Regions from separate parts of the Lysinibacillus sp. G01H genome, predicted to be linked through region 1. Evidence: a T-box and tRNA genes for the amino acid it is inferred to sense, from the RefSeq annotation. Region 1 holds a T-box; the other holds one or more tRNA genes.

Region 1 (13,372 bases):
GTCCACTGCGTCTCATAATTTTTCGATTTTCAGCATTGATGGCAACGCCACCACCAGTCGAAATAATACAAGCCTCGTCCCTGAAATTTTTCAAAAATTCTGTTTCTATTTCTCGAAAGTGGGCCTCACCGTATTTTTCAAAAATCTGTGGAATTGTCATCCCCTGCTGACGCACAATCTCATGATCCATATCATAATATGGCATCTTCAATAAATAGCTTAAACGTCTTCCTAATGCACTTTTTCCACTACCCATAAAACCAACTAAATATATTTTTCGCAATTCGATTCACCTTCTTATAACTACGATTCTACACTGTCTGACAAAATTTGTCCCAATAAATTTATCGTAGCTCGAACATTCAATTTTTCTAGCCCATCATATGTTCGATACTGCATTTCATAAGACATATAATACGCAAGAACAAAAGTAGTTACAAAAAATAATAATGCAATTGCGATCAAAAAAATAGCCCCTCTATCATTTTTCAATAATTGGCACATAAAAGGTTCGCTCCTTTAGAATACCACTAGCCATTTCAACAGCTATCGTCAGCTTATTTTCGGAATAGCTAAATTGACATTTATTGATTCCTATTAGTATAGGAACATGTCCACCCTTTACCTGCTCACGGATAATATTCGAGTAGCAATCAATATGATGGAGCGTATTAGCTGTTTGGAAAGTTATTCTTTTTTGATCTTCACGAATGGAAAAGGTGGAAATATCTTTTAGAGAGAGGTTCAAATCAGAAACAAATAGTTCCCACTTTGTTTGTTCATCTGTTAGCATAGTGGACTTCATTTCAGCAAACCAAAGTATTATAAGGACAAAAAAATGAGAAATAAGCACAAAAACGACTAATTGAAACATAGCTTCTATTAATGTATAGCCTTTCTCATTCATGAACTTCACCTGTCACTTGAATACATTTTTGGCGTGATCCCTGTAAATTTTGAAATTGGACACAAACTTGTTGTTCGTCAACTTTCCAATGATAAGCAACCTGTTCAATGATTCGAGAGCCCTCTGTTACTTGAATCGCATGGTACTGTTTTAAACCTTCGTATGCTGTTTCAGCTGCAATTAGCTCCATTTTTTTATTAGCAAGATTTGTTTTCATCGTATAAGTAATGGGGATTAACGAAGTACAAAGTAACATCAAAATACCCACACCTAAAATAGTTTCTACAAAAGAATAGCCTGACTCATTCAATCCTAGCTCTCCCTCGTCCTAATGTTATGATTACTTTTCTCTTGCCCTGTGGTGTTTTAAATGCCATGGTGCCTGCTGTCATCACATTGCCGCTATAGTTATAGACAAGTGTTTGAATTGAACTCTCAGCTGGCAAAAATTCAACCCCCTTTGGAAAAGAGCGTTCATATAAATGAGTATAAATATCTTTTTGAATAGTATAACGATTTGTTGAACCTTCCATTTTCAGGGCTATATATTGTCGTTGGCTCATACTAGAGGTTTGAATATATTGAATATCCAGTTGTAATTGCGTAAAAAATCGTTCTAATTCCTTGGTTTCTGCTATTTTCAATGAGAATTTACTAACAATCGCTGTTAAACTCATAACAAGAAATAAGACAACCAGCATTTCAAGAATCGTAAAACCACCGTTTTTATGAACATTCATTAGCTATCAGTACCTGTTTCCAAGTTGACATTGGCTGGGCGTACCTCTCCCTCATTAGTAATCACTATTTCTTCTTTATTTGGGCAGGTTGTTTCATTTTCCTTTAAATAGCCTTTTGCCACTAAATCATCTAAGGTAGGATAAGCCATATAATCTACACGATACGCCTCTACTTGGCCTTGTACCATGCTTATATAAGCTGTACAGCCTTTCTTATCTATTGTGGCGAAATGCTTTGTAACATTTGGGATTGTAATTAAAATAAGAATGGATATAATTAACAGAACTATAAGCATCTCGATTAAAGTAAAACCAGCTTGTTGTTTGAGTCGTTTCATCATCTTCCTCCTAAACTAATTCAATCATGTGATAGATGGGTAATAATAAACTGATATAAGCCGCTATTATACAAGCAGCTATAAGGATAAAGAAACTAGGCTGCACAAAAGCTAATATTTTTTGTAAAAGCTGTTCCTGCTTTTCCATTAATAAATCGCTATACAATACTAATTCTTTTCCTAAATAGCCGCTGTGCTCGCCATGCTCTACGAACATTGGAAAATCTTTTTGAAAAACGGCCATCATCGTTACCGCCTGTGTCAGTGATTCTCCAAAGATGACTCTTTCTTTTATACGCTGTGAAAGAACTTGGAGAAATGGTTGTAGCTGCTGTTCCTCTAATAGCTGAAGGCTTGCTTGTAATGAAAATCCACTTTGTAGTAAGCTGCCTAAATAAGCAGCAAACTGCCTTGTCAATGCCAGCCTAAAATAGCGCTGTATAAAGGGGATTTTTAATAAAATTGTTAGTTGATGAGCAACAGCTTGTCGTTTGAGATAGAAACGAAAAATGATTAAGCTACCTATTACTATGAACATGGTCGAGATAACTACATCTGGTACATGTAATAACAGATTGGACAACGCAATACTTGTCTCTTCTGTTTCAGAGGTACGACTGACGACCATTCTTTCAATGTTCGGTAAAAAAAATGTACGAAACACAAAAAATAACAACAATAAAAAGATAATCAGTGTGACAGGGTAGATCAGCAGCTTGATTAGCTTTTTCTTAGTCTTTTCACTTACTGTTATCTGTTTAGCCACACCTTTAAATGCTTCTATCATGTGGCCATTGTTTTCCGCCACCTTAATTGCCATTAAATAATGATTCCCTAGCTGTAATGTTTCAAATATCCCTGCAACCCCTACTCCTTGTCTGAGCTTTTCATCAATTTGCTGCTGTATGTCCTCATGGGCTTCGATATGATGAGGTAGTAGCATGGAAATAGCTTGGGGAAATAAATATCCTTCCTGCATTAGTACACATAAACGATTGAAAAGCTGAGCTTGTTCCTTTACCCGCCATTTCGTAGCCCGATTATAAAAAAGAACAATTTTATCGATGTATGTTTGTAACTGCATATAGGCTCTCCACTAATTCCTTTTGCCCCATTAATGTTAATTCATAAGGAAGTTTGTAATTTCCCTTATCCTTGATGGCGGTGATGGCTCTTGATAGATGATCGTCATGTAATATTTCATAGACAGCTCGACGTTCTCCATGTAGAGCTGAGGTCTGAACAAGCATTTGGGCAACTATACCGATAACCGTTTGACGAAGCTCCTCTATCGACACACCTAAATCCATTAAACGATAGAGACAATTAATGGAGTCTTTTGCATGAATAGTGGAGACAACTAAGTGCCCTGTTAGAGAGGCTTGGATGGCAATATTTGCTGTTTCTCTATCGCGAATTTCACCAATCATAATGACATCAGGTGAATGGCGCAAAATGGCTTTTAATCCTGCAGCATATGTAACGCCTGCTCGCTCGTTGACTTGAATTTGAAGTAAATTGGCTTGGCTGTTTTCTACAGGATCTTCTAAAGAAATCACATGTCGATTCAATTCTGTGGAACAGTAATGGATTAGGGAATAAAGTGAAGTAGACTTGCCAGAGCCTGTTGCTCCCGTAAAAAATAGAAGACCTTGTCGGTTTTGTACCAGCTCCATGAGTTGGTGAGCTGCGCTTTTGGAAAAGCTTAGGGAAGTTAGTGGAAATGCATGATTTTGGAGAAGTAAACGAATAATTAAGCTTTCTTTTAAAAATACAGAAGGCAGTGTGGATACTCGAAACGAATAAGAATTTTGCTCCATTGCTTTTTGAAAGGCACCGCTTTGAGGTTTACGACGCTCACTAATATCTAATTCGGCAAGAAATTTATAGTAAGAGATCATTCTTTCTGCAAGTTCATGAGGTAGCTCACCAGCGTGGAGAAGTTTATCATATTTCCGAAAATAGATCCGATACTTTATGTTTCCTGGAACTAACAATAAATCGGATGCTCCAAAATGATAGGCCTTTAGTAAAAGTTGCTCACATTTTTGTTCGACAACTGTTTCAAAACTCTGCATATATGCACCTCTCTTTTAGTTCATTCGAATATGACCGCTCTATTCGTTATTTCCTAGTATAAGGAGGAACTCGCCACGAGAAAAGCCCTTTTCAGAAAATAAAAATTTGCAAGTTAATTTTCTGCCAATAATGTTTTTTGCTATAAAAATGTGGATAAAGTGCAATTTTCCACTAAAAAAGAATATAAATGCATGAAAAAATTAATATTTATGCCGAAATGAACTGTATCTTTTTCAATAATACAATATAATAGTATCAACATGATTATTTTCCTAACACTTGGTAGACGAACAAAATTTTTATAAAAATTAAAGAGGTGAAGCTCATGATCCATCCATTAAAAATTACTAGTACACTAGCGGATGAAACAAGATACTCTATTTATGAGTACATATTGCAAGAGAAAAAAACAGTTACTGTACAACATATTGCTGATAAATTCGGTATCCATCCTAACGTTGCTCGACTTCATTTAACGAAGCTTTCAGAAATAAATATTATTACAGCTGACTATGTAAAAACAGGTAAAGGTGGCAGACCTGGACGTGTTTATAAAGCTTCAGAAAAAGGCGTATCTCTTACTTTTCCAAGACGTGAGGAAGATCGTTTATTAAAATGGACGATACAATTAATTGAAGACTTTGGTCCATCTGCATTAACAAAGTGCCAGGAAATTAGCTACCAAGACGGCTACCAGCAAATGAAAAATTATATGAGTGCTGAATTGACATTAAGTAATTCTCTTTCCTTCGATGAAAAACTTCAGCTATTAACGGACAATGCCGCTTTAATTGGCTATATTCCACAAATTCAACAAACTGAGCATGGAAAAAAAGTTATCTTCTCCATCTTCAATTGTCCCTTCCAGGAGCAACTGACAGCCTATTCTGAAATTGTTTGTTCATTACATGAATCCTATTTAAAAGGGCAATTAGATGCATTGTTTACGAACAATGAATTTGTGCAAATGGAAAGTATGATACATAATTGCGATTTATGTAAATATGAAATAAACGTGACAGAAATCGATAGCTAGATTAAAAATCCATTTGTTTGTCACAAACATGGAGAAGTTCCAGTTTACAGACACCTTTCATATCATTTATAATGAGTAAGAGATTATTGTGTCGTGGGCAAAAGGAGGGGAAATTTCATGGATAATATGTATAAAGTTATGGCATTCTGGACAGGTATTTTTGCCGTTATGTTCTACCTTGGAGGTATGAACGAGGTATCGCTATTATTCTTAGGTAATACAGGTTTATTCTTATTATTAGGCTTCTTAAACCTTTCAGAACGTATGTACATGTACATTTTCGGAGCATATTTAACTGTATTCTTCGCTGGCTTCACGTACTATACAACATTCATTCACGTACCTGGTGGCGGTCATTAATACAAACAAAATCGCGTATCTCACTTTCGGTGAGATACGCTTTTTTATGTGCTAAAACAGTTTATTAGCCATATTTTAAAATCCATTTAAAAAAGGATTTGTCTCCATTTCTGCGCCTACCGTTGTATAATTACCGTGTCCAGGATAGATAATAGTATCCTCAGGTAATGTCAACAGTTTATGATGGATCGATTCCAATAAAATTTTGGTTGATCCACCTAATAGATCTGTACGTCCTACACCTTGTTCAAATAACGTATCTCCCACGATGGCAAAACCGTCATTTTCAAAGATATAGGAAATACTCCCCGGTGAATGCCCAGGTGTAAAAACTGCTTGAAACACAAAATTACTCATTTCAATTTGCTGTTCTTTTTTGATAATTGTATCTTGCGCTGGTGCAGCTACCCTATAATCTGGTAATGCAGGATATTTACTAGAGCCATTTTTCGTTGGATCCGCTAGCCAACTAACTTCCTTTTCATGAATCCATACAGGAACGTCAAATACCTCACGCACTGCATCTACTGCCCCTATATGATCAAAATGGGCATGTGTTAAAAAGATAGCAAGAGGTTTTAAGCCGTTGCTACGGATTGTTTTAATTAGACGCTCCGCTTCTTCACCTGGATCAAATACGATACATTCTTTTTCTTTATTCGATACGATATAGCAATTCGTTTGGACGGGACCAAGAGAATAACTTCGTACGTTCATCATAGTTATCACCTCAATTTCCTATTATACAGGCTTTGCCACAATTTGACGATAAATGTTCATAGTTTACAGTATTTTAGTCCTCGACAAAAACAAGTAGAACGTTTACAATTAAGGAGGAATATTGTTTGCGACATTCATTTTCTGATGTCGAAAGGAGTGTCTATTTTTAATGAACTTATTAATGGTTATTTTTGGTCTAGTAGCGATTTTAGCTGTATTTGGTACATTCCAAGCAATTAAAGAAAAGAACCTTTTAAGCGTTGTTTTCAACTTATTAAGTGCTGCTGTATTCGGATGGTTCGTCATCATGACGATTGTTCACAGCGGTTACCCACCAAAATTACACTAAAATTTAGACAAAAAAAGAGCAGTCTCCTCGGAGATTGCTCTTTTTTTGTCTGTTATTACTTATTGAATTGAAGAAATCGCTTCTTGCCAATTTGTAGGACATCATTATTCATTAATACTTGTGATAAGTCATCCATCGCCATTTTTTCTCCATTCAAGGATACTCCTTTTTGCTTGATTAACCGCAAAAACTCACTCTTACTTTGAATAAAACCCATTACCACTAGTTGTGGAATGATATCCACGATTCTTTCCTTATCAATTTCCAAGAGCAGTATAGGAATGTTTTTTGGTATTTCCCTTTTTTGAAATGCTGCTTCAAAATAAGCTCTTGCTTCCTCCATTGCTGTAGATCCATGGTATAAAGCCGTTATAATTTCTGCTAATAGGAATTTCAAATCGCGGGGATTCTCTCCCTTTTGTAGTCTATCTTGAATAGCCTGCACATGTAGTGGATGCTCATCTGTTGCTAATTCGAAATATTTGATAATTAAAGTATCTGGGACTTCCATCACCTTTTTAAACATAATCTCAGGTGCTTCGTTGATGCCAATATAATTACCTAAACTCTTACTCATTTTTTCTATGCCATCTAATCCCTCTAGCAAGGGCATAAAAATAGCAATTTGTTTTTCTAATCCCCGATGCTTTTGTAAGGTGCGTCCCATTAAAATATTGAAAGTCTGATCCGTTCCACCTAACTCTATATCTGCCACAAGCTCTACTGAATCATATGCTTGCATGAGTGGGTAGAAAAACTCATGTATACCAATTGGGATGTGCTGCTGGTAGCGTTTCTGAAAATCCTCACGCTCTAAAAGTCGAGCAACAGATGTTGTGGCTGCTAGCTTGATGACCTCTTCAAAGGACAGCTTCGCTAACCATTCACTATTAAAACGAACCGTTGTCTTGTTAGGATCTAGTACTTTAAAAATTTGCTCACAATATGTTTGGGCGTTTTTCTTCACTGTATCGTCATTTAAGGCTGTTCGCCCCTTGGCTTTACCTGTAGGATCGCCAATTCGTCCTGTAAAATCACCGATAACAATAACTGCATGATGGCCTAAATCTTGCATTTGCTTGATTTTTCGTAGAACAACCGCATGGCCTAAATGAATATCTGGTGCGGACGGATCTAGTCCTAGCTTAATCGTTAAAGGTCGCTGTTCTTTATATGATCGCTCTAATTTTTCAAGTAAATCCTGTTCGTCAACGATCTTGTTAGCACCTTTCTTGATAATCGCCATTTGCTCCTTTGGTGTTAAAAACATACGAAACATCTCCTTGTAATATTAAATATTAATATTGCAAGTTCTATAAGAGTAAATGTGGGGTACCGCTTTTGCTTAGAAGGCATAAAAAAAACGCCTTTAGGAAATTCCTAAAGGACGTAGATAAACGTGTTACCACCTTTTTTCGAGAGCTATTCACATAGCCCTCCTTAACAAGTACAGCCATAGCGATACTTTTGCAATGATTACGGATGCAACCCCGTCGTAGCCTACTAAAGTTTCGGTACGCAGCTCCAAGATGTATTCACTTTAATATCCCCTTGCGCCTCTCAACAACCGGCTACTCTCTGTTAGTTCCATTAAAGTTACTCGTTCTTTTCGATGCCTTTCACTCTTATACTCCGAAATGCGAAAAACAAATCTTCGTTATGCAGATATTTACACTTATTATAATCGTATCTTTCTATTTGTCAATAAAAAGAAATGCCCAATAAAGTGTATTCACGTTGCATCATGTTGTAAAACATTGCGAAAGGTGTTTTCTTTAGCATAAGATTCACAAAAAAATATTATGAATGGTTGATTGTGACCAATTCCTTTATATCAGCAATATAAAAAGAGAGATCCCTATACGAGATCTCTCTTTGATTACTTAACTGAATCCTGCTTTAAATTACCTGTTTTTTCGTCATAGAAGCGAAGTAAGTCGCCATTAATGATGGCATCGGAATTTTCTAGCTCCATTGTGGCACGATCAGCATAAGACTGACATGGCTCACCATCTATTTCTTCGCCAGTTGCTTTGTCATAGCAAGCTTCACCAGCATAGACGTATTTATCTGTAATAAAGCGTCCATCACGGAAGACTACAAAGTCCTCATGCTCTGGAGAGAATAAATCCGCACCCATTTGCATATCTTTTGACGTTTCAACGCCAAGAAGGTGTAAGATCGTTGGACGTAAATCCATTTGTCCTGAAATCTCAGTCATTTCTTTTCCATCGCCCGCTCCTGGGATGTGAATGAATAAAGGTACTTCTTGAAGCATTGCATTATCCATTGGTGTAATTTGATCTTTTCCTAAATATTGTGCCATTGCTTTATTATGGTTCTCAGAAATACCATAGTGATCCCCATACATCACAATAATAGAATTATCATAGACACCTTGATCTTTTAACTGTTGGAAGAAGTCTTTTAATGCCTCATCCATGTAACGTACTGTTTGGAAGTAACGATTTAATGTACCTGAATTTGAATCATATTCAGGAATCATAATATCTTCTGGATCCAATGTAAATGGATAATGGTTCGTTAAAGTAATAAGTCTAGAGTAGAATGGCTGAGGCATATCTTTCATTAAAGCAGCTGATTGCTCTAAGAATGGAACATCTTTCATTCCCCAGTTTACAGCTTGCCCCTCTTCCACAGTATATGAATCTATATCGTAGAATTTATTAATTTTTAACGATTGATACATCATGTCACGATTCCAGAATGATTTATTATTAGGGTGCATGACATTTGTAAAGTATCCATTTTCTCCAAGGCGTTCAGCCATTGAATTATACGTATTTCCACCATGCGTGAAGAATACAGCACCTCGACCTAAACCAAACAATGAGTTTTCAACAATAAACTCGGAGTCAGATGTTTTTCCTAAACCTGTTTGGTGATAGAAGTTACTGAAATAATACGTATCTTTATCTTTTGTTAAAGAGTTTAAAAATGGCGTAATTTCATGACCATTCATGTCATTATTAATGACAAAGTTTTGTAATGACTCCATCGACACCACAATCAGGTTACGACCTTTATATTTCCCAAACATCTCTGGATTTACAGCAGCCTGATTAGAGCGTATATAGTTGTTCACTTCTACTAGTTCACTACCATCGGCTAACGCACGTTGTGCAGATGATTTAGATTGAATATAAATGTCATACAAGTGGTAATTGTACGTACCAATGTTTTTTACTAATAATTCGCGGTCAAAACTACGTGTTAGTAATTGTGGACGCTCCGTTTCTGCTAATCCTAAATTTAAGAATGTCATTGCTATTGCAAGCACAAAAAATGCACGACGGAATTCAATATTCACTTTAAATGCATCTTTCATTTTTGGTAAAAATTTATTCGCTAAGATTAAGATAACGACATCAACGAAATATAATACATCCCAAGGCTCAACAATGGCTGCTACTGATGTTCCTAAGTCACCAAAGTTACTTGTTTGGAATAATACTGGTAGCGTAATAAAATCATTGTAGAATCGATAGAACGCTACATTTCCGTATAAAACAATGGACAAAATAACGCTGACCGTAATCAAATAACGATTTCTAGCTTTTGCTGATTTAAAGAATAGTGATAAACCATACGTAAATAGCAAGAAGCTTAATGGATTAATAAATAAAATAAACTGTTGCATTGCATTTTCAATTTTCATTTCAAAGCTTGTGTGGTAAACAATGACCGTTTTGATCCAAGTTGCTATAATTGCTAGTATCATAAATGAATGTTTAGGCCACTTTATTGATTTCATTCCTAACATCCTCCCTACTTCCTTACAAAAAAATAATAATTTTTTACATTTTGTTACGGAAACAAAATATATCTTAATCCTTTTTTAACAGATAATCAACACATATCTCATGGAAAATTTTTTCTCTTTGCTCTTTCTATGCACCAGATATCTATATATACGTTTTGCATTGTAAAAAGTTTCGTAAAAACATAAAAACAGCGGAAACCCACTGTTTTTAAGAATATTACATACATGTTACATTAATTTTACAATACCCAATTACATTATATTTCAAACATTACTTTTTATGCTCTTCCATACGAAGTCTTGTTGTTTCTTGTCGAATAAGCAGGAGGGCCATTTGATAATCTTTTATATCTAGTACATTCGCTTTATAGAGCTCACGTATTTCATCCTCCATCAGCATCAAATCGCCAATAGGATCACGTGTATAAATATAGGTACCATATGTTTTCAAGAGTTCATAAATATCTAGCATTTTATCCATTTTCGTTCGCTCCTCGTTGTGCAACACAGTCAATACGTTTTGTAGGCGTCACAATGATATCTACTGGGCAATCATGTGCTTCAGTAGGAACACAATCAATGATTTGCTCATCAAAGAGCAACGACATCAGCTTACCCTTGTTATAGTTTAATACATAGCGGTCATAATAACCACCGCCATAGCCGATTCGATAACCGTATGGATCAAAAACAACGCCTGGTACAATAATGATATCCATCTCATTTGCGTCAACAAACTCACTTTTTGCTGGAATGGGCTCACGCAAATGCATATATACAGTTTCAAGCTGTGCAAATGAATCAATTGCATAAAATGACATTTCTCTTGTTTTCGGGTGACATTTAGGAACTGCGACCTTTTTCCCTAGTTTCCATAATTCCTCAATTAGAAGAATTGTGTCGACTTCTGGCTTATTTGAAATGGTCATACCAATTGTATTTGCTTCTATTATATATGGTTCCTGTAGCACCTTTTTTAACACAGCTAATGATTGACGATAATAATCTTCATCCGTCAAGGTTGCAAGGTCTTTGCGTACCGTGTTTCGTAAAGTTGTTTTATCCATCTAGGCTACCTCCTATATCGTAAAACGTCATATCCTCCTGGAAGTGTTACATTGAATGATTTGATAAAATGTAGAAAGCCAAAACCACTTGTGGTTTTGGCTTAATGAGCGATTACTTAGTTTCACGGTGAAGAGTGTATTTCTTCTCGCGAGAGCAATATTTTTTAAGTTCAAGACGCTCTGGATTGTTACGCTTGTTCTTTTTAGAAATGTAGTTACGTTCGCCGCAATCTGTGCAAGCTAAAGTAATATTTACGCGCATCATTAACCCTCCCACTCTATATCAAGAATTTAAATTTGAGCATGATTTATACGACTAACCTATTATAACATAAACTGAAAAAAAATCTACCTTCATTTCATATTAAGTTTGCATATGGTAAAATATCTTATAATTACATACTACATTGAGGTGAAACTATTGGATTTATCCATCGTATTAATGAGTATCGGAATTTTTCTGATCATTGTTTCGTTCTTTTTCAAAAATAGCACGAAAAAAATCGAACAAGATGTCGAAGAATTATCTATCTCCATCTTCCAAGAAACGAATAATTTAAAGCGTCGCCTTAAGATTGTGGAGGAAGAACTTTTACTAGAGCCTGAGTTCCAAGTGAAATCAAAATCAAGTATCCCTCCAAAAGGTCAAGATCCTAAAGTGCACCAAGTCATGCAGGCCGTTCAACAGGCTGCACAGGCTTCAAAAGTTGGACAAACCACAGCAGCAGCAAAACCGATTCATCAAATTATTATTAGTCAGGTACTTGAATTAAATAAACAGGGACTTTCTGTAGCAGATATTAGTATTCGCTCAAATTTAACAGAAGAGCAAGTTCGGCAAGTGATTGCAAACGGGGGGCGTTAATTAATGAATAAGTCTGCCATTCGTGCATTTGGTATAGCCGTTTTTCTTGTTGGGGCATTGCTCGCACTCGCAAACCGCTTCGATGTAACTATTGGTCTTCCTACCAAGGAATTTTCCAATCAACAACAGGTAGAAGAACTACAAAACAAATTAAGTAAGGCCAATCAAGAAATTGCCTCGTTAAAGGATCAATTAAAGCAAGTACATACGACTGAAAAAACTTCTACAACAGATGCATCTGAACAAGCTGATGAAGAAACGGCTACGGATGTAACAACGATGTCTCTGCAAATCTATAGTGGCATCACACCGTATAGTGTGGCACAAAAACTTGAAGACGGTGGCATTATTACCAATAGTGTTGAAATGGAGTTACTACTCGCTAACCCTAAATATGCTAGAAGCTTACAAATCGGCTCCTATGAGGTCAATTCTTCCATGACCTTAGAAGAAATAGCTAATTTAATTACAGGCAAGAAACAATAACTTAAAAAGCTGTCGCCCATTCAGATGAGGCGACAGCTTTTTTATTAAGCTATACTTTCCAGAAAGGCTTGCATCATCATACTGCCTTCTTTTGTGCCGATTGATTCAGGATGAAACTGCAGCCCATAAAGAGGATATTCTTTATGTTGAATGGCCATAATCTCTCCGTCATCTCCCGCTGTGGCGAGTATCTTAAAATCCTTGTGTAAAGTTTGTTCTTCAATAATAAGTGAATGATATCGCATAACCTCGATATCTCCATCTAATTGGGCAAATAAACCTGTTTGCTCGTATTGTAATGGGGACAGCTTTCCATGCATAATGTTTTTGGCCTGCACAATATTTGCGCCAAAAGCCTGCCCTATAGATTGGTGCCCAAGACAGATACCTAAAATAGGGATTTTTTGATAGAGCACCTTGATGACCTCTATTGTTATACCTGCTTCATTTGGCGTTCCTGGCCCTGGTGATAAAATGATGGCTTCTGGCGATAGTTTTTGAATTTCTTCTATAGTAATGGCATCATTTCGTATGACCTTGACGCTTTTTCCAAGCATACTGATTTGTTGAAATAAATTATAGGTAAAAGAATCATAGTTATCTATTATTAAAATCATTTTTTTACCTCCAATAGGGCACGT
Region 2 (18,824 bases), 1.5 Mb from region 1:
TGATGCATAATCAAATGAAGGATGAGTTTTTATTGAAAACGTCTCATGAATTACGTACGCCTTTAAATGGTATTTTAAATATATCCAAATCATTAATGGAAGGTTTACAAGGACCTTTAAAGCGTGAGCAACAAGAAAATGTCATTTTAATACATAATGTCGCGCAACGTTTAGGTTATTTAGTAGAGGATTTATTGATCTCTTCGAATCATATGACCAGAGAAGTTCGTGTTACCCCTCGTGTTGTGCCGATAAGCGTAATTGATGAAGTAATTGAGGAAATTCGTAGTTTACTGTCGAGTGATACATCCATAAGGTTAATCAGTGCAGTAGATTCTAATTTACCTCATATGTATACAGATGAATTACGATTGAAACAAGTGCTTTATAATTTACTCTATAATGCTCTGCAACATACAAAGCATGGACAAATTACAGTCTTAGCTAGTGTACGTAATGATTATATGGAAATACAAGTAAGCGATACTGGAATTGGTATACCATCACAAGACTTAGATCGAATTTTTAATTCCTTTTATCAAGTAAAGAAAGATAAAAAAAGTGGGGGACTTGGGTTAGGATTGAGTATCTCAAAAAATATAGTAGAACAGTTAAATGGAGAAATTCATGTAACAAGTACATTAGGTGTTGGAACAATTTTTACTTTTACGGTGCCGCTTGCCACACTCGAAAAACTAGATATTGAAGCACAACAACAGATGGGCAATCGAGCAGATAATATACTACAGCTAGATTTACCATTATTGCATAAAGGTAATGACAAAACCATACTCATTGTTGATGATGATCATGTAAATATAAAAGTACTAGTGGACGCATTAATTCAAAAAGGCTATACCGTTATTGGGGTAGATAATGGGTTTGATGCGATGGAATATGTAAAGAAACATAAAGTAGATTGCATGTTAGTCGATTTAATGATGAATGGTATGTCAGGCTATGAATTATGCAAACAAGTACGCAAGCAATACGATATGTTGGAATTACCGATTATTGTATTAACAGCCATTATGCAGCATTCAGATTTAGTGTTATCTTTACAAGTCGGGGCAAATGATTATCTGCAAAAACCGATTGCGATGGATGAATTACTAGTGCGTATTCAATCATTACTAGCAGTTCGACAATCTTCCATTGATGCGATTGAGGATGAAATGAATTATTTATATGCGCAAGTAACTCCTCATTTTGTCTACAATACACTTAATACTATTATCGGCTTAAGCTATACAAATATAGAAAATACACGAGAGGCTTTATACAGTATAGCAACCTATTTCCGTGCCAAGCTGAATGTCCATTATCGTAACAGCATGGTTTCAATAGAAGATGAAATAGATCTTGTAAAAGCATATCTCTATATTGAAAAAATGCGCTTTGGTGATCGTCTTACAGTTGCGTATGATATAGATGAGTCCATTCAATCTTTGATTCCAGCATTATCAATTCAGCCTATAGTTGAAAATGCAGTTTTTCACGGGATTTCGAAGAAAAAAGAAGGTGGTACTATTGAGGTGAGTGTGCAACGAGAAGGTCAATTTATACGTATTAAAATTGATGATAATGGGGTCGGTATCTCAGAAGAAAAGTTGCAACGATTAGTAAATGAAGAAAACTCACGTATTGGATTTACGAATCCTTTGAAAAAATTTAAGCTTATGAGAAATGCCAGTTTTCGTATATATAGTGAAGAAGGTAAAGGAACTACTGTTATTATTCTATTACCAGAAGAGAATTCGTAACCTTTACAAATGGCGTACCGTTTAAAGATGATTTGGTCTTTACGGAGTCAGAGGCAGACAAAACATCTACCCCAAGACTCTTTCTACTTTCGAGGAAAGGGTCTTTTTGTCATTCCATCATAAAAAGCAATCTTTGAAGTAACCTCAAAGATTGCTTAACGTTATTTCTTATGAAACTGCAGGTGAAATGGATGCAGCTGGTCAGCTAATACCGAAGTGAGGCCACCTAGAATCGTATCTTGAAGGTTACATCTCTCTAGATGATTTCTTGAATCATGAATAAACCTCCTATAGTGTTAACTGTTATTTCGTTCGCGTGCAGCTTCTTTTAAAATTTGCTCAATCTCATAAAAGCCTAGCTTTTTTGCATGCTGCAATGGTGTGACACCATCTCGATCTCCAATAGTTATATCAGCACCATGATCCACCAATAATTGCACAATTTCTTGATGTTTCTCCCCGCCATTGCCTAATATGACTGCCTCCAATAGAGCTGTCCAATGCAAATTATTAATGTGATTGACATGAATGTCTGAGTGATTAAGTAGCTCTCGGACCACCTCAACATGTCCCCGTTCGGATGCAGGGATGATGGCAATTCCACCAAAGCGATTAGTTAGCTTTGTATCTGCCCCTGAAGATATGGCAAGTTTAACGATTTCTAAATAGCCTGATGCCCCTGCATGTAAAAGTACGTTCTCAAGGTTATTATCTCTAATATTAATATCAGCACCATGTTGAATGAGCACCCTCACAGTATCCACCTGGTTATTATAAGTGGCAGCTAAGACAGGGGTTCTTCCATACTGATCCGTTGTATTAATATTGATGCCATTTTGCAGAAGTGCTAATACTTTATCAGTATCGCCGTTCGCTGCTGAAAGTATTAATTGATCAATCATTTTTCCACCTTCTTTTCTTTGGTTAAAACAGCCAAAAGACTAGTGGTATATCACTGTAGCCTAATTTTCCGTTTATAAAAATATGGTAACATGTAGCGAATTATACGAGTAATATTAAAAAGATATGCTAGGTTTAGCTTTTTCCTATAATAAATAATGTTGAGGTACGCGTTTGTGAGAAATGTCGATCACCCATAAATTAAGTATATGTAGAAAAAAATAAATAGCTTTTTTTACATAAACCTCACTATTAGTGTGCAGATTTAATATATATTAAAAATATTTTTGTATAGGTTTATGATTTTTTAAGAAATTATTTAGGGGGAGTTTAACATTCCACTTTAATATAGTTTTTAGAAGGTACAACAAACCTTTCATTTTTAAAAAATGGTCATGATGGGTTTGATGTAACTCAAAATATAAACGAACCGATGGAGGTAAGTAGGTATGAAAAAATTATTAATAGTATCTGTTGCAGCTATTGCATTATTGGCAGCATGTCAAGATAAGGAGCCTGCTAAAGGCAATACGACGAATAGTGATGAAGTTAAAACAGAAAGTGCCGCAACAGAAAATACTGTCAAAGAGCAATTAACAAAGGGACAAGAAATGGCTAATATTCTAAGTGGTACAAATTGGCAAGGAACAAAAGTTTATGATCGAGATAACAATGATTTAACTGCGGAGAACGCAAACTTCATTGGCTTAGCAAAATATGATGCTCAGACAGGTCATTATGAGTTCTTTGACGCTGCTACCGGTAAAAGTCGTGAGGATAAAGGGACATTCTTTATCACAAATGATGGGAAACAAAGAATATTAATTTCAGAATCAAAAAACTACCAAGCTGTTGTCGAGATCACTGAGCTAAACGATAGTATCTTTACTTATAAAAGAATGGGTAAAGATGCTGCGGGCAATGATGTAGAAGTATTCGTGGAACATATTCCATATAAAGAAAAAGAACTGTCATTTACTGATTCCCATAAAACGTTAGATGCTTCAACAGGTGAAATAGTTACAGACGTTGACGGAGACAAAATTCTAGCTGATACACTATGGCATGGAACAGTTGTGTTAGATGAAGCGGGTAATGATGTAACAGAATTTAATTCAAACTTCATCAGCATTGCAAAGTATGATGCAAATACAAATAAATATGAGTTCTTTAATCCTGAAACAGGTGAAAGTCGTGGAGACTATGGTTACTTTGATGTCATTCATGATAATAAAATAAGAGCGCATGTTTCTGTCGGTGATAATAAGTATGGTGTAGCTCTTGAAATTACAGAAATCAACGATAAGAAATTCACATATAAACGAACAGGTAAAGACAAAGATGGCAATGATCTAACTGTATTTGTAGAGCATGAGCCATATACAGGTGAATTTAATCCTAATTTTACAATCCAATAAAATCCCTTAATTATAGAAGAAATTAAAACTCTCAAGTTTGTGACTTGGGAGTTTTTTTTACTTTCTGGCATAGTTCATCCACTAATTTCGTACACTAAATGTAAAAGGGTGGTGGATATGGGTGAAGCGCTGGCTTGCACTAGGAGTAATTATGCTTATGAGTATAGTGGTCGTGGCATATGAAACAAATGCTTCGGACCGTAACTTCTTCTTACCGGACCCACTTGGTGGCATAAAGATTGTCATTGATGCAGGGCATGGTGGTGAGGATGGAGGAGCTTCAAAGGGCGAAGTGATTGAAAAGGATATTACACTTGCAATTGCTCAGCATGTAGAGAAGCAATTAAAGAAAAAAGGCGCAACGGTTATAATGACACGAACAAAAAATGGGGATGTAATCGATGAGCATGCGCCATCAGAAAAATATGGAACAATGAGAGAACGGAAAAAACAAGATATCTTCCTAAGAAAGGATATCGTGGAAAAAGAAAAGCCTGATGTATTTATAACTATTCATGCAAATGCCATACCTGAAACAAAATGGCGTGGCGCACAGGTATTTTACCATAAGGAAGGACATGCTGATGGAGAGATTCTTGCCAAGAGTATTCAACAATCCATTCGCACCAATTTAAAAAATACAGATCGTGAAGCATTGTCTATTAAGCAAATCTATTTATTGAAGAAAGCGGAAGTACCTGCAGCTTTAGTGGAGACTGGTTTTATTAGTAATGATGAGGAACGAGCATTATTAGTGGACAAAAACTATCAAGAAAAAATGGCAGATGCCATAGTTGAAGGTATAGAAGACTATTTATTAGCCAAAATTGAGTAGAGCAACATCTACAACGTAAATCAAATCATTATGATATACTAATATTGAGACAATATAAGGGGAGTGTTCGTCGTGATTACTGAACAACAAGTACGAGAAATACTGGGACAACTACAAGATCCATTTTTACATAAATCGCTTGCAGAAACAGATGGTATTACGAACGTAGCAATAAAAGAAGAAAAAAATCATGTCAGTGTAAAAATTGCCATTGCCAAACTGAATACACCAGAACAATTACAACTACAAATGAAAGTTGTTGAGGTGTTGAAAGAAGCGGGTGTAAACACTGTTGGTATTCGTTTTGAAGAACTATCTACAGAGAAATTACAAAGCTTCCGTGGCACAGCAACAGAGTCGGAAGCACAAGATATTTTATCTCCATTAAGCACAGTACAAGTAATTTCAATTGCTTCTGGTAAAGGTGGAGTTGGTAAATCGACAGTATCAGTTAACTTAGCTGTAGCTTTAGCTCGTCTAGGAAAGAAAGTCGGCTTAATTGACGCAGATATTTATGGATTTAGTGTACCTGATATGATGGGTGTGACGGATATGCCTAAGGTAGTCGATAATCGTATTTTCCCAGTAGATCGCTTTGGGGTAAAAATGATTTCAATGGGCTTCTTTGTAGAAAATAATGCACCGATCGTATGGCGTGGACCAATGCTAGGTAAAGTATTAGATCAATTCTTCCGTGATGTTGAGTGGGGTGAATTAGATTATCTATTATTAGATTTACCTCCTGGCACAGGTGACGTTGCATTAGATATCCATCAAATGTTACCATCATCAAAAGAAATTGTGGTAACAACACCACACCCAACAGCAGCATTTGTTGCAGCTCGTGCAGGGGCAATGGCGCTTCAAACAGACCATGAAATTTTAGGAGTTATCGAAAACATGGCTTGGTTTGAATCTAAATCAGGTGACCGAGAATTTGTCTTTGGGCAAGGTGGAGGACCAAAGCTAGCTGACGAACTACGTACAGAGTTGCTTGGACAAATCCCGCTTGGGCAACCAGATTGGACAGATGAAGATTTTGCTCCTTCTGTATACGCTGAAAAACATACAACAGGACAAATTTATTTAGACATTGCGACGAAAATCATCGATAAATTAAATAAATAATAAAAAAACGGATTTCCACCAATTTTAGGGGGAAATCCGTTTTTACATTACCAAGGCTACTCGGTACTTTTTTGTCCCTTATCCGATCCGCCACCACTATCGCCACTCGCTTCTTTCTTATCGCCACTTCCTGATGAACCGGTTTCGCCACTTTTCTTAATAAGTTCCTGCCATTTCGATTGCATTAAAGGGCTTTCGATCGTTTCCTTTACAACTTCCTCCATTTGCTTGCGCATATTGGATGATTTAAGGATAGTCTCCAACTGCTTTTGCATATCGGGTTGCCCGAAAAATGCCTCCATATCCTTTTGGAAAGTCGGATCTTTTATTAAGTTCTTCATAATATCCTGTTGCTGTTTTTGCATACTTTTCGCAACAGTTTCTTTAAACTTTGGATCTTCAAAGGTTTTTTTCCAAAAGTCTTCTGCTTCCTTGGAAAGTAAAGTTTCCTCGGTAGCCTTTTTCACTTCATCATGCTCTAAAATCAAGAGCTCACGGAAACTCGGCTCCTCTAAAAGCTGTCGCAATGCCTTTTTACCATCCTCTGTTTGTAAAGAGTCAATCATGATTTTTTTTATTTCATCATAGGACATGGTAGAGGTTTTATCTTGTGAACAGGCAGAAAGAAAAAGCATTAGAATCAATAATAAGGTGAATTTTCGCATCGACAATCAGTCCTTTCTCTAGATAGACTCTTTCAATTATTGTTCACATTTCTCAGGACTTTATGTATTCGTTAGGATGAGAAATAGCTTTTTTAACAAGGCATTGATAAAATAAGGACAGATATATTGAGAAATTGGGGGACTTTTAGTTGTGACGATACGAAATTGGGCAAAGTTTTTCTTCTTTGCAATGCTCGTTGGTGGTGCAGTCAACGGAGTTTTTAGTTTATTTATTCGCTGGGAATTCTTCCAACCATACATAGCAAACGGTCAATGGGGTGAGTTTTTCGCTGGACTTTTATGGATGGTTTTCTTAGGGTTTACAATGAGTGTTATAGCGCAAGCTGGCTTTTTTGCTTATTTAACACTTCATCAGGTAGGTGTTAATATTTTTAGAACACTGACATTATGGAATTGGGTACAGCTATTATTAATTGCCATAACGATTTTCGATATAATTTTCTTCCGCTTTATTCCTGGTGTGAAAGATGGGCAAAGCTGGTTGTTCTATGTAGGACTATTAATTGTCCTCATTTTCGGGGCCATAGCAACAGCTGTTCAAAAAGTAAAATTAACAGGGAAAAAACATGTAATGATTTCGGCACTATTCTTTATGATTGTCATCACAACGTTGGAGTGGACAATTGCATTGATGGGTCGCGATGAAAATATTAATGAGTATGTTGCGCTCTTATTATTCCCATTATTGGCGGTTAATGCGTATCAATTATTAGTATTACCTAAATATAATGCAAAATCCGATGAAGATCGTCAAAAATTAGAAGCACGACGCAAAGCTCGTCGTGAACAGGCTAAAAACGCATAAGGAAAAAATTGCCTCGCTGTAGTGGAGGCAATTTTTTTATGGCGCTTTTTTAGTTTGAACTTTATAACCAAATATATTTTCTTCAATCGACATAAACTTATGTTGTTGTATGAGAGTGTTAAGCTCTTTAAAGGATATTTGATTATTTTGATGGAGCGGGAAAAAGACAAAATCACCTTTTTGTAATTTCGGAGTTTTCTCACCTTGCCAAATAAGCGAAGGCGATAGTAAATTCATTTGTTGTTGGAATAAGGTTTTCTGTAAATCCTGTGAATATTGATGATTTCGGGTAGCAAACCATAAAGGTTTTTCTTGTAAATATTTTTCGTAAGTATCAATATCCTTTTGGATGAGCGCAATGTCAACGGGTTCTTCTATTGAATCATCTGGCCCAAGTAATCCTGTAGGCAATTTTCGTTGTTGGATAATTTTTAAATGATCGGGTGACCGTTTTATCCAATCAGCATCTAAAAGTAGAAGTGGATAAGGCTCCTTCACAGTTTGGAGCCATTCTAATAGAGAGTCATCAGAGAAAGAAATCTCTATAATAAGAGATGTGCCATAATGTCCTTTCGTGACCACTACTGGTGCATTCCCAATATTAAATACAGAAATCATCGTTGAGTTTATAGGCTTTAAAAAGGCAAAGAGCATTACAATTAAAAGCAGTGAAATCAACGTTTTACGGACCATAATGATAACCTCGTTTCTAAAATTTAAAATAAAAAATGAATCTCTTTAAAAAAACTTATGTTTTAGTGTTGACTTTCATGAATAATCGATGTTATTATGTATAAGTCGCCAAGAGGTGACAACGAAATAAAGAAACATGAACCTTGAAAACTGAACAAGCAAAACGTAATCAATAAAGTTTTAAGTAACTAGTTTAGCTAGTGAACGAAACACAATTTTGGACATCAAACATGATGCCAGCAAAACAATTTGAGCTAATCAAATTTCTTTTATGGAGAGTTTGATCCTGGCTCAGGACGAACGCTGGCGGCGTGCCTAATACATGCAAGTCGAGCGAACAGAAAAGGAGCTTGCTCCTTTGACGTTAGCGGCGGACGGGTGAGTAACACGTGGGCAACCTACCCTATAGTTTGGGATAACTCCGGGAAACCGGGGCTAATACCGAATAATCTCTCTTGCTTCATGGCGAGAGACTGAAAGACGGTTTCGGCTGTCGCTATAGGATGGGCCCGCGGCGCATTAGCTAGTTGGTGAGGTAACGGCTCACCAAGGCGACGATGCGTAGCCGACCTGAGAGGGTGATCGGCCACACTGGGACTGAGACACGGCCCAGACTCCTACGGGAGGCAGCAGTAGGGAATCTTCCACAATGGGCGAAAGCCTGATGGAGCAACGCCGCGTGAGTGAAGAAGGTTTTCGGATCGTAAAACTCTGTTGTAAGGGAAGAACAAGTACAGTAGTAACTGGCTGTACCTTGACGGTACCTTATTAGAAAGCCACGGCTAACTACGTGCCAGCAGCCGCGGTAATACGTAGGTGGCAAGCGTTGTCCGGAATTATTGGGCGTAAAGCGCGCGCAGGCGGTCCTTTAAGTCTGATGTGAAAGCCCACGGCTCAACCGTGGAGGGTCATTGGAAACTGGGGGACTTGAGTGCAGAAGAGGAAAGTGGAATTCCAAGTGTAGCGGTGAAATGCGTAGAGATTTGGAGGAACACCAGTGGCGAAGGCGACTTTCTGGTCTGTAACTGACGCTGAGGCGCGAAAGCGTGGGGAGCAAACAGGATTAGATACCCTGGTAGTCCACGCCGTAAACGATGAGTGCTAAGTGTTAGGGGGTTTCCGCCCCTTAGTGCTGCAGCTAACGCATTAAGCACTCCGCCTGGGGAGTACGGTCGCAAGACTGAAACTCAAAGGAATTGACGGGGGCCCGCACAAGCGGTGGAGCATGTGGTTTAATTCGAAGCAACGCGAAGAACCTTACCAGGTCTTGACATCCCGTTGACCACTGTAGAGATATAGTTTCCCCTTCGGGGGCAACGGTGACAGGTGGTGCATGGTTGTCGTCAGCTCGTGTCGTGAGATGTTGGGTTAAGTCCCGCAACGAGCGCAACCCTTGATCTTAGTTGCCATCATTTAGTTGGGCACTCTAAGGTGACTGCCGGTGACAAACCGGAGGAAGGTGGGGATGACGTCAAATCATCATGCCCCTTATGACCTGGGCTACACACGTGCTACAATGGACGATACAAACGGTTGCCAACTCGCGAGAGGGAGCTAATCCGATAAAGTCGTTCTCAGTTCGGATTGTAGGCTGCAACTCGCCTACATGAAGCCGGAATCGCTAGTAATCGCGGATCAGCATGCCGCGGTGAATACGTTCCCGGGCCTTGTACACACCGCCCGTCACACCACGAGAGTTTGTAACACCCGAAGTCGGTGAGGTAACCTTTTGGAGCCAGCCGCCGAAGGTGGGATAGATGATTGGGGTGAAGTCGTAACAAGGTAGCCGTATCGGAAGGTGCGGCTGGATCACCTCCTTTCTAAGGATTATTTCGGAATACAAACCTTGGGTTTGTACGATTACGTTTTGCGTTCAGTTTTGAAGGTTCATTCTATCTGAATGAAACACTTCAAAACTTGTTCTTTGAAAACTGGATAAAACGACATTGAAATTGTAACAAACACATTTATTTTTTAAGTTTTTTATAGGCTTAATAACTTGGTTAAGTTATTAAGGGCGCACGGCGAATGCCTTGGCACTAGGAGCCGAAGAAGGACGGCACTAACACCGATATGCTTCGGGGAGCTGTAAGTGAGCTTTGATCCGGAGATTTCCGAATGGGGGAACCCACTACGTTTAATCGCGTAGTATCTTGACGTGAATACATAGCGTCTTGAAGGCAGACCCAGGGAACTGAAACATCTAAGTACCTGGAGGAAGAGAAAGAAAAATCGATTCCCTGAGTAGCGGCGAGCGAAACGGGAAGAGCCCAAACCAAGAGGCTTGCCTCTTGGGGTTGTAGGACACTCAATACGGAGTTACAAAAGAGCGAGTTAGATGAAGCGACTTGGAAAGGTCCGCCAGAGCAGGTAAAAGCCCTGTAGTCGAAAGTTCGTTCTCTCCTGAGTGGATCCTGAGTACGGCGGAACACGTGAAATTCCGTCGGAATCCGGGAGGACCATCTCCCAAGGCTAAATACTACCTAGTGACCGATAGTGAACCAGTACCGTGAGGGAAAGGTGAAAAGCACCCCGGAAGGGGAGTGAAAGAGATCCTGAAACCGTGTGCCTACAAGTAGTTAGAGCCCGTTAATGGGTGATAGCGTGCCTTTTGTAGAATGAACCGGCGAGTTACGATTACGTGCGAGGTTAAGCTTTAGAAGGCGGAGCCGCAGCGAAAGCGAGTCTGAATAGGGCGAAATAGTACGTGGTCGTAGACCCGAAACCAGGTGATCTACCCATGTCCAGGGTGAAGGTGAGGTAACACTTACTGGAGGCCCGAACCCACGCACGTTGAAAAGTGCGGGGATGAGGTGTGGGTAGCGGAGAAATTCCAATCGAACTTGGAGATAGCTGGTTCTCTCCGAAATAGCTTTAGGGCTAGCCTCGTGATGAGAATACTGGAGGTAGAGCACTGTTTGGACTAGGGGGCCATCCCGGTTTACCGAATTCAGACAAACTCCGAATGCCAGATATTTATACACGGGAGTCAGACTGCGAGTGATAAGATCCGTAGTCAAAAGGGAAACAGCCCAGACCACCAGCTAAGGTCCCAAAGTAATCGTTAAGTGGAAAAGGATGTGGCGTTGCACAGACAACCAGGATGTTGGCTTAGAAGCAGCCATCATTTAAAGAGTGCGTAATAGCTCACTGGTCGAGTGACGCTGCGCCGAAAATGTATCGGGGCTAAACGATTCACCGAAGCTGTGGATTGACATCTACGATGTCAGTGGTAGGAGAGCGTTCTAAGTGCGTTGAAGTCAGACCGGAAGGACTGGTGGAGCGCTTAGAAGTGAGAATGCCGGTATGAGTAGCGAAAGACGGGTGAGAATCCCGTCCACCGTATGACTAAGGTTTCCTGAGGAAGGCTCGTCCGCTCAGGGTTAGTCGGGACCTAAGCCGAGGCCGATAGGCGTAGGCGATGGACAACAGGTTGATATTCCTGTACCACCTCCTCACCGTTTGAGAAATGGGGGGACGCAGTAGGATAGGGTAAGCGCGCCGTTGGTTGTGCGCGTCCAAGCAGTAAGGCGTGTGTGTAGGCAAATCCGCACACTGTAACGTTGAGCTGTGATGGCGAGTCCGTATGGACGAAGTTCCTGATTTCACACTGCCAAGAAAAGCCTCTATCGAGGTGAGAGGTGCCCGTACCGCAAACCGACACAGGTAGTCGAGGAGAGAATCCTAAGGTGTGCGAGAGAACTCTCGTTAAGGAACTCGGCAAAATGACCCCGTAACTTCGGGAGAAGGGGTGCTCTTGAGCGTGCAAGCGCATGAGAGCCGCAGTGAATAGGCCCAGGCGACTGTTTAGCAAAAACACAGGTCTCTGCAAAACCGTAAGGTGACGTATAGGGGCTGACGCCTGCCCGGTGCTGGAAGGTTAAGAGGAGTGGTTAGCGCAAGCGAAGCTGCGAATTGAAGCCCCAGTAAACGGCGGCCGTAACTATAACGGTCCTAAGGTAGCGAAATTCCTTGTCGGGTAAGTTCCGACCCGCACGAAAGGCGTAACGATCTGGGCACTGTCTCAACGAGAGACTCGGTGAAATTATAGTACCTGTGAAGATGCAGGTTACCCGCGACAGGACGGAAAGACCCCGTGGAGCTTTACTGTAGCCTGATATTGAATTTTGGTACAACTTGTACAGGATAGGTAGGAGCCAGAGATCTCGGAGCGCCAGCTTCGAAGGAGGCGTCGGTGGGATACTACCCTGGTTGTATTGAAATTCTAACCCATGCCCCTTAGCGGGGCAGGAGACAGTGTCAGGCGGACAGTTTGACTGGGGCGGTCGCCTCCTAAAAGGTAACGGAGGCGCCCAAAGGTTCCCTCAGAATGGTTGGAAATCATTCGTAGAGTGTAAAGGCACAAGGGAGCTTGACTGCGAGACCTACAAGTCGAGCAGGGTCGAAAGACGGGCTTAGTGATCCGGTGGTTCCGCATGGAAGGGCCATCGCTCAACGGATAAAAGCTACCCCGGGGATAACAGGCTTATCTCCCCCAAGAGTCCACATCGACGGGGAGGTTTGGCACCTCGATGTCGGCTCATCGCATCCTGGGGCTGTAGTCGGTCCCAAGGGTTGGGCTGTTCGCCCATTAAAGCGGTACGCGAGCTGGGTTCAGAACGTCGTGAGACAGTTCGGTCCCTATCCGTCGTGGGCGTAGGAAATTTGAGAGGAGCTGTCCTTAGTACGAGAGGACCGGGATGGACACACCGCTGGTGTACCAGTTGTCTTGCCAAAGGCATCGCTGGGTAGCTATGTGTGGACGGGATAAGTGCTGAAAGCATCTAAGCATGAAGCCCCCCTCAAGATGAGATTTCCCATTACGCAAGTAAGTAAGATCCCTCAAAGACGATGAGGTAGATAGGTTCGAGGTGGAAGTGTGGTGACACATGGAGCTGACGAATACTAATCGATCGAGGACTTAACCAAAAAAGTTTGAAGCATTCAATGCACCGTTTATCCAGTTTTGAAAGAGCAAATCTTTCTAAAAAGAGAGCTTCTAGACACAGCAATACGCCGTGTATGGAAGGTCGACCATAGTCTAGTGATGATGGCAAAGAGGTCACACCCGTTCCCATACCGAACACGGAAGTTAAGTTCTTTAGCGCCGATGGTAGTTGGGGGCTTCCCCCTGTGAGAGTAGGACGTTGCTAGGCGCAAAAAGTCGCTGCTGATACACTCAGTAGTGGCTTTTTTTATTTGAGCCGACTATTTTTTATTCATAAATACATAAAAGAAGGTATCCTCAATGGATGCCTTCTTTTTTTAGATACTTAACTTAGTGTGTATGAACTGTAGTAGCTCGAAGTTCAATACGACGAATTTTCCCTGATGTCGTTTTTGGTAACTCATCAATAAAAACGATACTACGAGGGTATTTATAAGGGGCTGTTAACGCTTTAACATGCTCCTGTAGCTCCTTTGTTAACTCCTCTTCATTGCATTCTTTGAAACCTTCTCTTAAGATAACAAATGCCTTTACAATATGCCCCCTAATTTCATCTGGCGCAGCTACAACTGCACATTCTTGTACAGCTTCATGTTTGTTTAATGCATCTTCAACTTCAAATGGTCCGATCGTATAACCAGATGAAATAATAATGTCATCCCCACGACCTTCAAACCAGAAGTAACCGTCTTCATCACATTTTGCTTGATCACCTGTAATATACCAATCCCCACGAAATGCAGCTTGTGTGCGCTCTGGTTCTTTATAATATTCTTTAAATAAAGCTGGTGAAGATTTGTGAACAGCAATATCACCAACTTCGCCAACTGGTGCTTCATTCCCTTCATTGTCGATAATACGTACAATATTACCTGGAGTTGGAACACCCATAGAACCAGGACGTAATTCTGTGTTTTCGAGTGTACCAATTAATAATGTGTTTTCTGTTTGTCCATAGCCGTCACGTACTTTTAGTCCAAAATGATTCATAAATGTTTCGATAACTGGACGATTTAAAGGTTCACCTGCAGAAACGGCACTTCGTAGAGATGATAGATTGTAGTCTTGTAAATTATCGATTTTCGCCATAATCCGGTATTCTGTCGGTGTACAACATAGAACATTAACTTTTTCATCCTGCATTAATTGAAGATAGGTTTTTGCATCGAATCCACCATGATAGACAAAAGCAGTAGCGCCGAGCATGATTGTTGATAAAAAAGGACTCCATATCCACTTTTGCCAACCAGGAGCAGCTGTTGCCCACACGAGGTCCCCTTCACGTACACAAAGCCATTTTGAAGCTGCAGTTCTAATATGTGCATATCCCCAGCCATGTGAATGAACAACGCCTTTAGGTTTACCAGTTGTACCAGATGTATAAGAAAGGAATGCCATGTCATCACGTGTAGTAGCTACAGTTGTAAATGTAGCTGGCTGCTTGCTTGCTAATTCATCTAAAGAAGTCCAATCTCCTTTCGCAGCACCGATCACTAGTTTATTTTTCAATGCGTATACAGAAGAAGTTATTTGATCAACTTCACTAGTAAAAGCCTCATAAGCAATAACTGCACTAGCAGAAGAATGTTCCATCCGATATTCTAAATCGCTTGCACGTAGCATCTCTGAACATGAAATAGGTACGATACCAGCCTTTAAGCAACCTAGAAAAACGAAATAGGCTTCAGGAAGTCGAGGAATAATAACTAATACACGATCACCTTTTTGAAGCCCCTTCTCCGTAAAAGCGTTTGCGTACTGATTCATTTTTTGGTTAAGCTCGACATAAGAAACTGTACGTCTCTCTTGTTGTGTATTTAACCAACGTATTGCTTGTCGATCACTATCTTGCGAAAATTTTTCTAATTCCTCTGTGATGTTATAAAATTCAGGTGCAATTAAATCATTTGATACCATATTGAACATCCTCCCCCAGACAATTTGATAGAAAATTCATAAAACTATTTTTATTTTAACAATTACAATAATATACAGCAAGAATATTTAGTACGTTAAATAGAAATATTAGAATTAATAGAGAACTATTATGCTTTCAGACGAATATAGGAGCAGTCTTCGACAAAAAATATAAAAATTTTAACAAAATGTGTTGCATTATTTATAATGCTTGCTATAATAATAAATGTACTTAAGAGGTTGTCTAAAACAAAGTGAATAGCATTGTTCCGAAGTAGCTCAGTTGGTAGTAGCACCTGACTGTTAATCAGGTTGTCGCAGGTTCGAGTCCTGCCTTCGGAGCCATTTTTTTGTCCTTTTTTCATAGGCTATAATACATAAAATAATTTGTGAAAAAGCATTGCAATTATTAATTAAAAATGTTATTATAATTCTTGTCTTGTTTAAGACGTAATATTGGCCCCTTGGTCAAGTGGTTAAGACACCGCCCTTTCACGGCGGTAACACGGGTTCGAATCCCGTAGGGGTCACCATTTAAAACATAGGCTTTATAAAGAAAATAAACTGTGATATAACACCTGTTTATATGGAGGATTAGCTCAGCTGGGAGAGCATCTGCCTTACAAGCAGAGGGTCGGCGGTTCGAGCCCGTCATCCTCCACCATTCTTATTGTGTTATTTCGGAGGGGTAGCGAAGTGGCTAAACGCGGCGGACTGTAAATCCGCTCCTTAGGGTTCGGCGGTTCGAATCCGTCCCCCTCCACCAGTTTTATAAATGATTGGGGTATAGCCAAGCGGTAAGGCAACGGATTTTGATTCCGTCATGCCTAGGTTCGAATCCTAGTACCCCAGCCATTTTTTCTTTTATGAGCCATTAGCTCAGTTGGTAGAGCATCTGACTTTTAATCAGAGGGTCGAAGGTTCGAGTCCTTCATGGCTCACTTTTTTAGAATGAAAATTATTTAAAAGTGTTATATTAACTACAGATAACTAATCTCTTGCTGAAAACAGTAGGAGATTTTTTTATGTTATTTAAATATGAATAAATATGCAAGTTTTTGTCGAGTTGAGCCAAGTGGTATGTAGGCTTTACAATAATCTTATAACTTTTAGGGGGTATAAAAACATGAATAAACTTAATATTTCTATTATTGGAGTACCAACAGATTACGGACAAACACGCCGTGGTGTAGATATGGGACCAAGTGCTATTCGATATGCAGGTATTGTTGAACGTTTAGAGGCTATCGGACACGATGTTCAGGATCAAGGGGATATTCGTGTCAGTCAAAAGCTTGCTGACGGAGCTGTGGATGAAAAATTATTAAATTTAGAGGAAGTTGTAGATGTTAGTACTGCATTAGCAAATAGTGTGCATGAAGTAGTGGAACAAAAGAAATTCCCACTCGTATTTGGTGGAGACCATAGCATTGCTATTGGAACATTAGCTGGATTAGGTGAGCATTACAAAAATCTCGGTGTTATCTGGTATGACGCTCATGCAGATTTAAATACACCTGAAACAACACCTTCAGGCAATATACATGGGATGCCGTTAGCCGTTAGTATTGGGCTAGGACATGAACGTTTAGTGCAAATTCGCAACTATGCTCCAAAAATTAAGCCTGAAAACGTGATTATTATTGGAGCTCGTTCAGTAGACCCGGGAGAGCGTGAATTGATTCGTCAACAAGGAATTAAAGTATATACAATGCATGAAATTGACCGACTTGGCATGACACGTGTAATGGAAGATGCACTTGCTTATTTAAAGGAACGAAATGTTGATGGCTTACATTTATCACTTGATTTAGACGGATTAGATCCACTTTATACGCCAGGTGTGGGTACACCAGTTCCAGGCGGAATTACGTACCGAGAAAGCCATTTAGCAATGGAAATGTTACAAGAATCAGGCATGGTAACTTCAGCAGAGTTTGTAGAGGTAAATCCTATATTAGATGAAAAGAATACAACAGCAAATGTGGCTGTTGCATTAATGGGATCTTTATTTGGCGAAACACTAGTTTAAAGAAAATTTGACAAAAAATTGCCTGTTGCCACATTGCATAAAAATCTTTTGCTATAATTGAATTAAAACGAAACTTTTCTTATCGGTGCTTCGTATAGTATAAGACAGTTGTAAAGGTGGAGAAGTCAACACAATGGATGCGTTAGTAAATAAGAGAATAAAACAAGTGCTTAAAGGCGATCAAAACGCATTTGCCGATATTGTGAGTCTCTATCAGCACAAACTGTACCAAGTATGCTATCGAATGTTAGGCAACAAACAAGAGTCTGAAGACATTGCTCAAGAGGCTTTTGTGCGAGCTTATATGAACTTGCATACATTTGATCAGAAAAGAAAGTTTTCGACGTGGCTTTATCGCATAGCGACAAACCTCTGCATTGACCGTATTCGAAAAAAGAAACCGGATTATTATTTAGATGCAGAAGTAGCTGGTACAGAGGGGCTTGATATGTACTCGCAAATCGCAGCAGACGACCAGCTACCAGAGGAGCAGTTAGAACAAATGGAGCTGCAAGATCGCATTCAATATGAAATTGGACGATTGCCGGATAAATACCGTTCGGTTATAGTATTGAAATATATAGAAGAGTTATCGTTACAAGAGATTAGCGAGATTTTAGATATGCCGCTTGGAACGGTGAAAACGAGGATTCACCGCGGACGTGAGGCATTACGTAAGCAATTAAACAATCTGTAGGAGGGGGAGCGTCATGAATACTTGTCCAGAGCATATTATAGACTATATGCATGATTATTTAGACGGTGACATTAGTCGTGAGCATGAGCAAGAGTTGAAACAACACTTGCATACATGTAATGATTGTAAACAGTTGATGCAAGAATTGAGTGAAACAATCGCCTTTGTGAAGAGTGCTTCCCATATTACAGCGCCTCCGGGTTTTGAAGCAGCAGTTATGGCTCGTTTACCAAAACCAAAAAGTCGAGTAGGTATACAAAAATGGATTCGCCGGCATCCTTTCTTTGTGGCAGCAGCAGTATTTTGCCTATTCATGAGTGCTACATTATTGGGTAGCTTCATGGATGACCAGCATTTCTCAGTAACCAAACAACCTAATTTAGTTGTGGATGGTCAAACAGTGATTGTCCCTGAAGGAGAAGTGGTAAAAGGCGATATTGTTGTAAAAAATGGCGATTTGATTGTTGAAGGTGAAGTTGATGGCAACGTCACAGTAATCAACGGGCAATATATGGCATCTTCAGCGGTAGTTTCAGGGAGAATCGAAGAAATTGACGAAGTATTTGAATGGTTATGGTATACAATTAAAAATTCTGTTAAGACAGCCATGACATTTGAGGAAAAAGAAGAAACTAAATAACACTCTATACGTCCTAAAAAATAGTGCACGTGAGAGGCTGAAAGGTCTACTCTTCTGAGTAGACTTTTTATTTGAAAAAAGTTACATTTGATAAGAATGTGATATACTTGAATGTGTATGGATTCGTAATGAAAAGTGGGGGATGCCACGTGCAAATTATCGAACATTTCACGGATTTAACGCCTGTGAATATTGTTATTAACTTCATTGATGTACTGCTCGTTTGGTACGTTGTTTATAAAGTCTTAACCCTCATTAAAGGTACGAAGGCTGTCCAATTACTTAAGGGAATATTCGTCATTATTATTGCACGAATTGCAACAGACCTTTTAGGGTTACAAACACTTGGCTGGATGCTACAA

The links. The T-box of region 1 lies ahead of tyrS (tyrosine--tRNA ligase). A T-box ahead of a tRNA ligase gene usually reads a tRNA of that ligase, here a tRNA-Tyr.
Region 2: it encodes a tRNA-Tyr, which carries the amino acid that the T-box ahead of tyrS (tyrosine--tRNA ligase) is inferred to sense. The anticodon was not compared.

What each region holds. Positions count from the first base shown of each region.
Region 1 is NZ_CP118397.1:2,972,267-2,985,638, forward strand. Features, by position in the region: gene PSR12_RS15115 (shikimate kinase) at 1-283, opposite strand, end outside; gene PSR12_RS15120 (hypothetical protein) at 304-465, opposite strand; gene comGF (competence type IV pilus minor pilin ComGF) at 482-907, opposite strand; gene PSR12_RS15130 (hypothetical protein) at 900-1,217, opposite strand; gene comGD (competence type IV pilus minor pilin ComGD) at 1,210-1,647, opposite strand; gene comGC (competence type IV pilus major pilin ComGC) at 1,647-1,985, opposite strand; gene comGB (competence type IV pilus assembly protein ComGB) at 1,996-3,069, opposite strand; gene comGA (competence type IV pilus ATPase ComGA) at 3,044-4,063, opposite strand; gene PSR12_RS15155 (helix-turn-helix transcriptional regulator) at 4,390-5,100, shown strand; gene PSR12_RS15160 (DUF2626 family protein) at 5,218-5,460, shown strand; gene PSR12_RS15165 (MBL fold metallo-hydrolase) at 5,536-6,180, opposite strand; gene PSR12_RS15170 (DUF2759 domain-containing protein) at 6,350-6,529, shown strand; gene tyrS (tyrosine--tRNA ligase) at 6,585-7,799, opposite strand; T-box leader at 7,910-8,151, opposite strand; gene PSR12_RS15180 (LTA synthase family protein) at 8,409-10,304, opposite strand; gene PSR12_RS15185 (YqgQ family protein) at 10,585-10,794, opposite strand; gene PSR12_RS15190 (5-formyltetrahydrofolate cyclo-ligase) at 10,787-11,380, opposite strand; gene rpmG (50S ribosomal protein L33) at 11,493-11,642, opposite strand; gene PSR12_RS15200 (hypothetical protein) at 11,793-12,245, shown strand; gene PSR12_RS15205 (hypothetical protein) at 12,249-12,731, shown strand; gene PSR12_RS15210 (anthranilate synthase component II) at 12,776-13,348, opposite strand; gene trpE (anthranilate synthase component I) at 13,345-13,372, opposite strand, start outside.
Region 2 is NZ_CP118397.1:4,467,829-4,486,652, reverse strand. Features, by position in the region: gene PSR12_RS22785 (hybrid sensor histidine kinase/response regulator) at 1-1,763, shown strand, start outside; gene PSR12_RS22780 (ankyrin repeat domain-containing protein) at 2,060-2,665, opposite strand; partial or broken gene PSR12_RS22775 (DUF4822 domain-containing protein) at 3,200-4,081, shown strand; gene PSR12_RS22770 (N-acetylmuramoyl-L-alanine amidase) at 4,203-4,916, shown strand; gene PSR12_RS22765 (P-loop NTPase) at 4,989-6,044, shown strand; gene gerD (spore germination lipoprotein GerD) at 6,101-6,709, opposite strand; gene PSR12_RS22755 (KinB-signaling pathway activation protein) at 6,861-7,535, shown strand; gene PSR12_RS22750 (hypothetical protein) at 7,572-8,228, opposite strand; rRNA gene PSR12_RS22745 (16S ribosomal RNA) at 8,497-10,048, shown strand; rRNA gene PSR12_RS22740 (23S ribosomal RNA) at 10,230-13,157, shown strand; rRNA gene rrf (5S ribosomal RNA) at 13,269-13,384, shown strand; gene mbcS (acyl-CoA synthetase MbcS) at 13,507-15,093, opposite strand; tRNA gene PSR12_RS22725 (tRNA-Asn) at 15,362-15,438, shown strand; tRNA gene PSR12_RS22720 (tRNA-Glu) at 15,552-15,626, shown strand; tRNA gene PSR12_RS22715 (tRNA-Val) at 15,682-15,757, shown strand; tRNA gene PSR12_RS22710 (tRNA-Tyr) at 15,776-15,859, shown strand; tRNA gene PSR12_RS22705 (tRNA-Gln) at 15,874-15,948, shown strand; tRNA gene PSR12_RS22700 (tRNA-Lys) at 15,962-16,034, shown strand; gene rocF (arginase) at 16,220-17,125, shown strand; gene sigW (RNA polymerase sigma factor SigW) at 17,259-17,822, shown strand; gene PSR12_RS22685 (anti-sigma factor family protein) at 17,836-18,462, shown strand; gene cdaA (diadenylate cyclase CdaA) at 18,612-18,824, shown strand, end outside.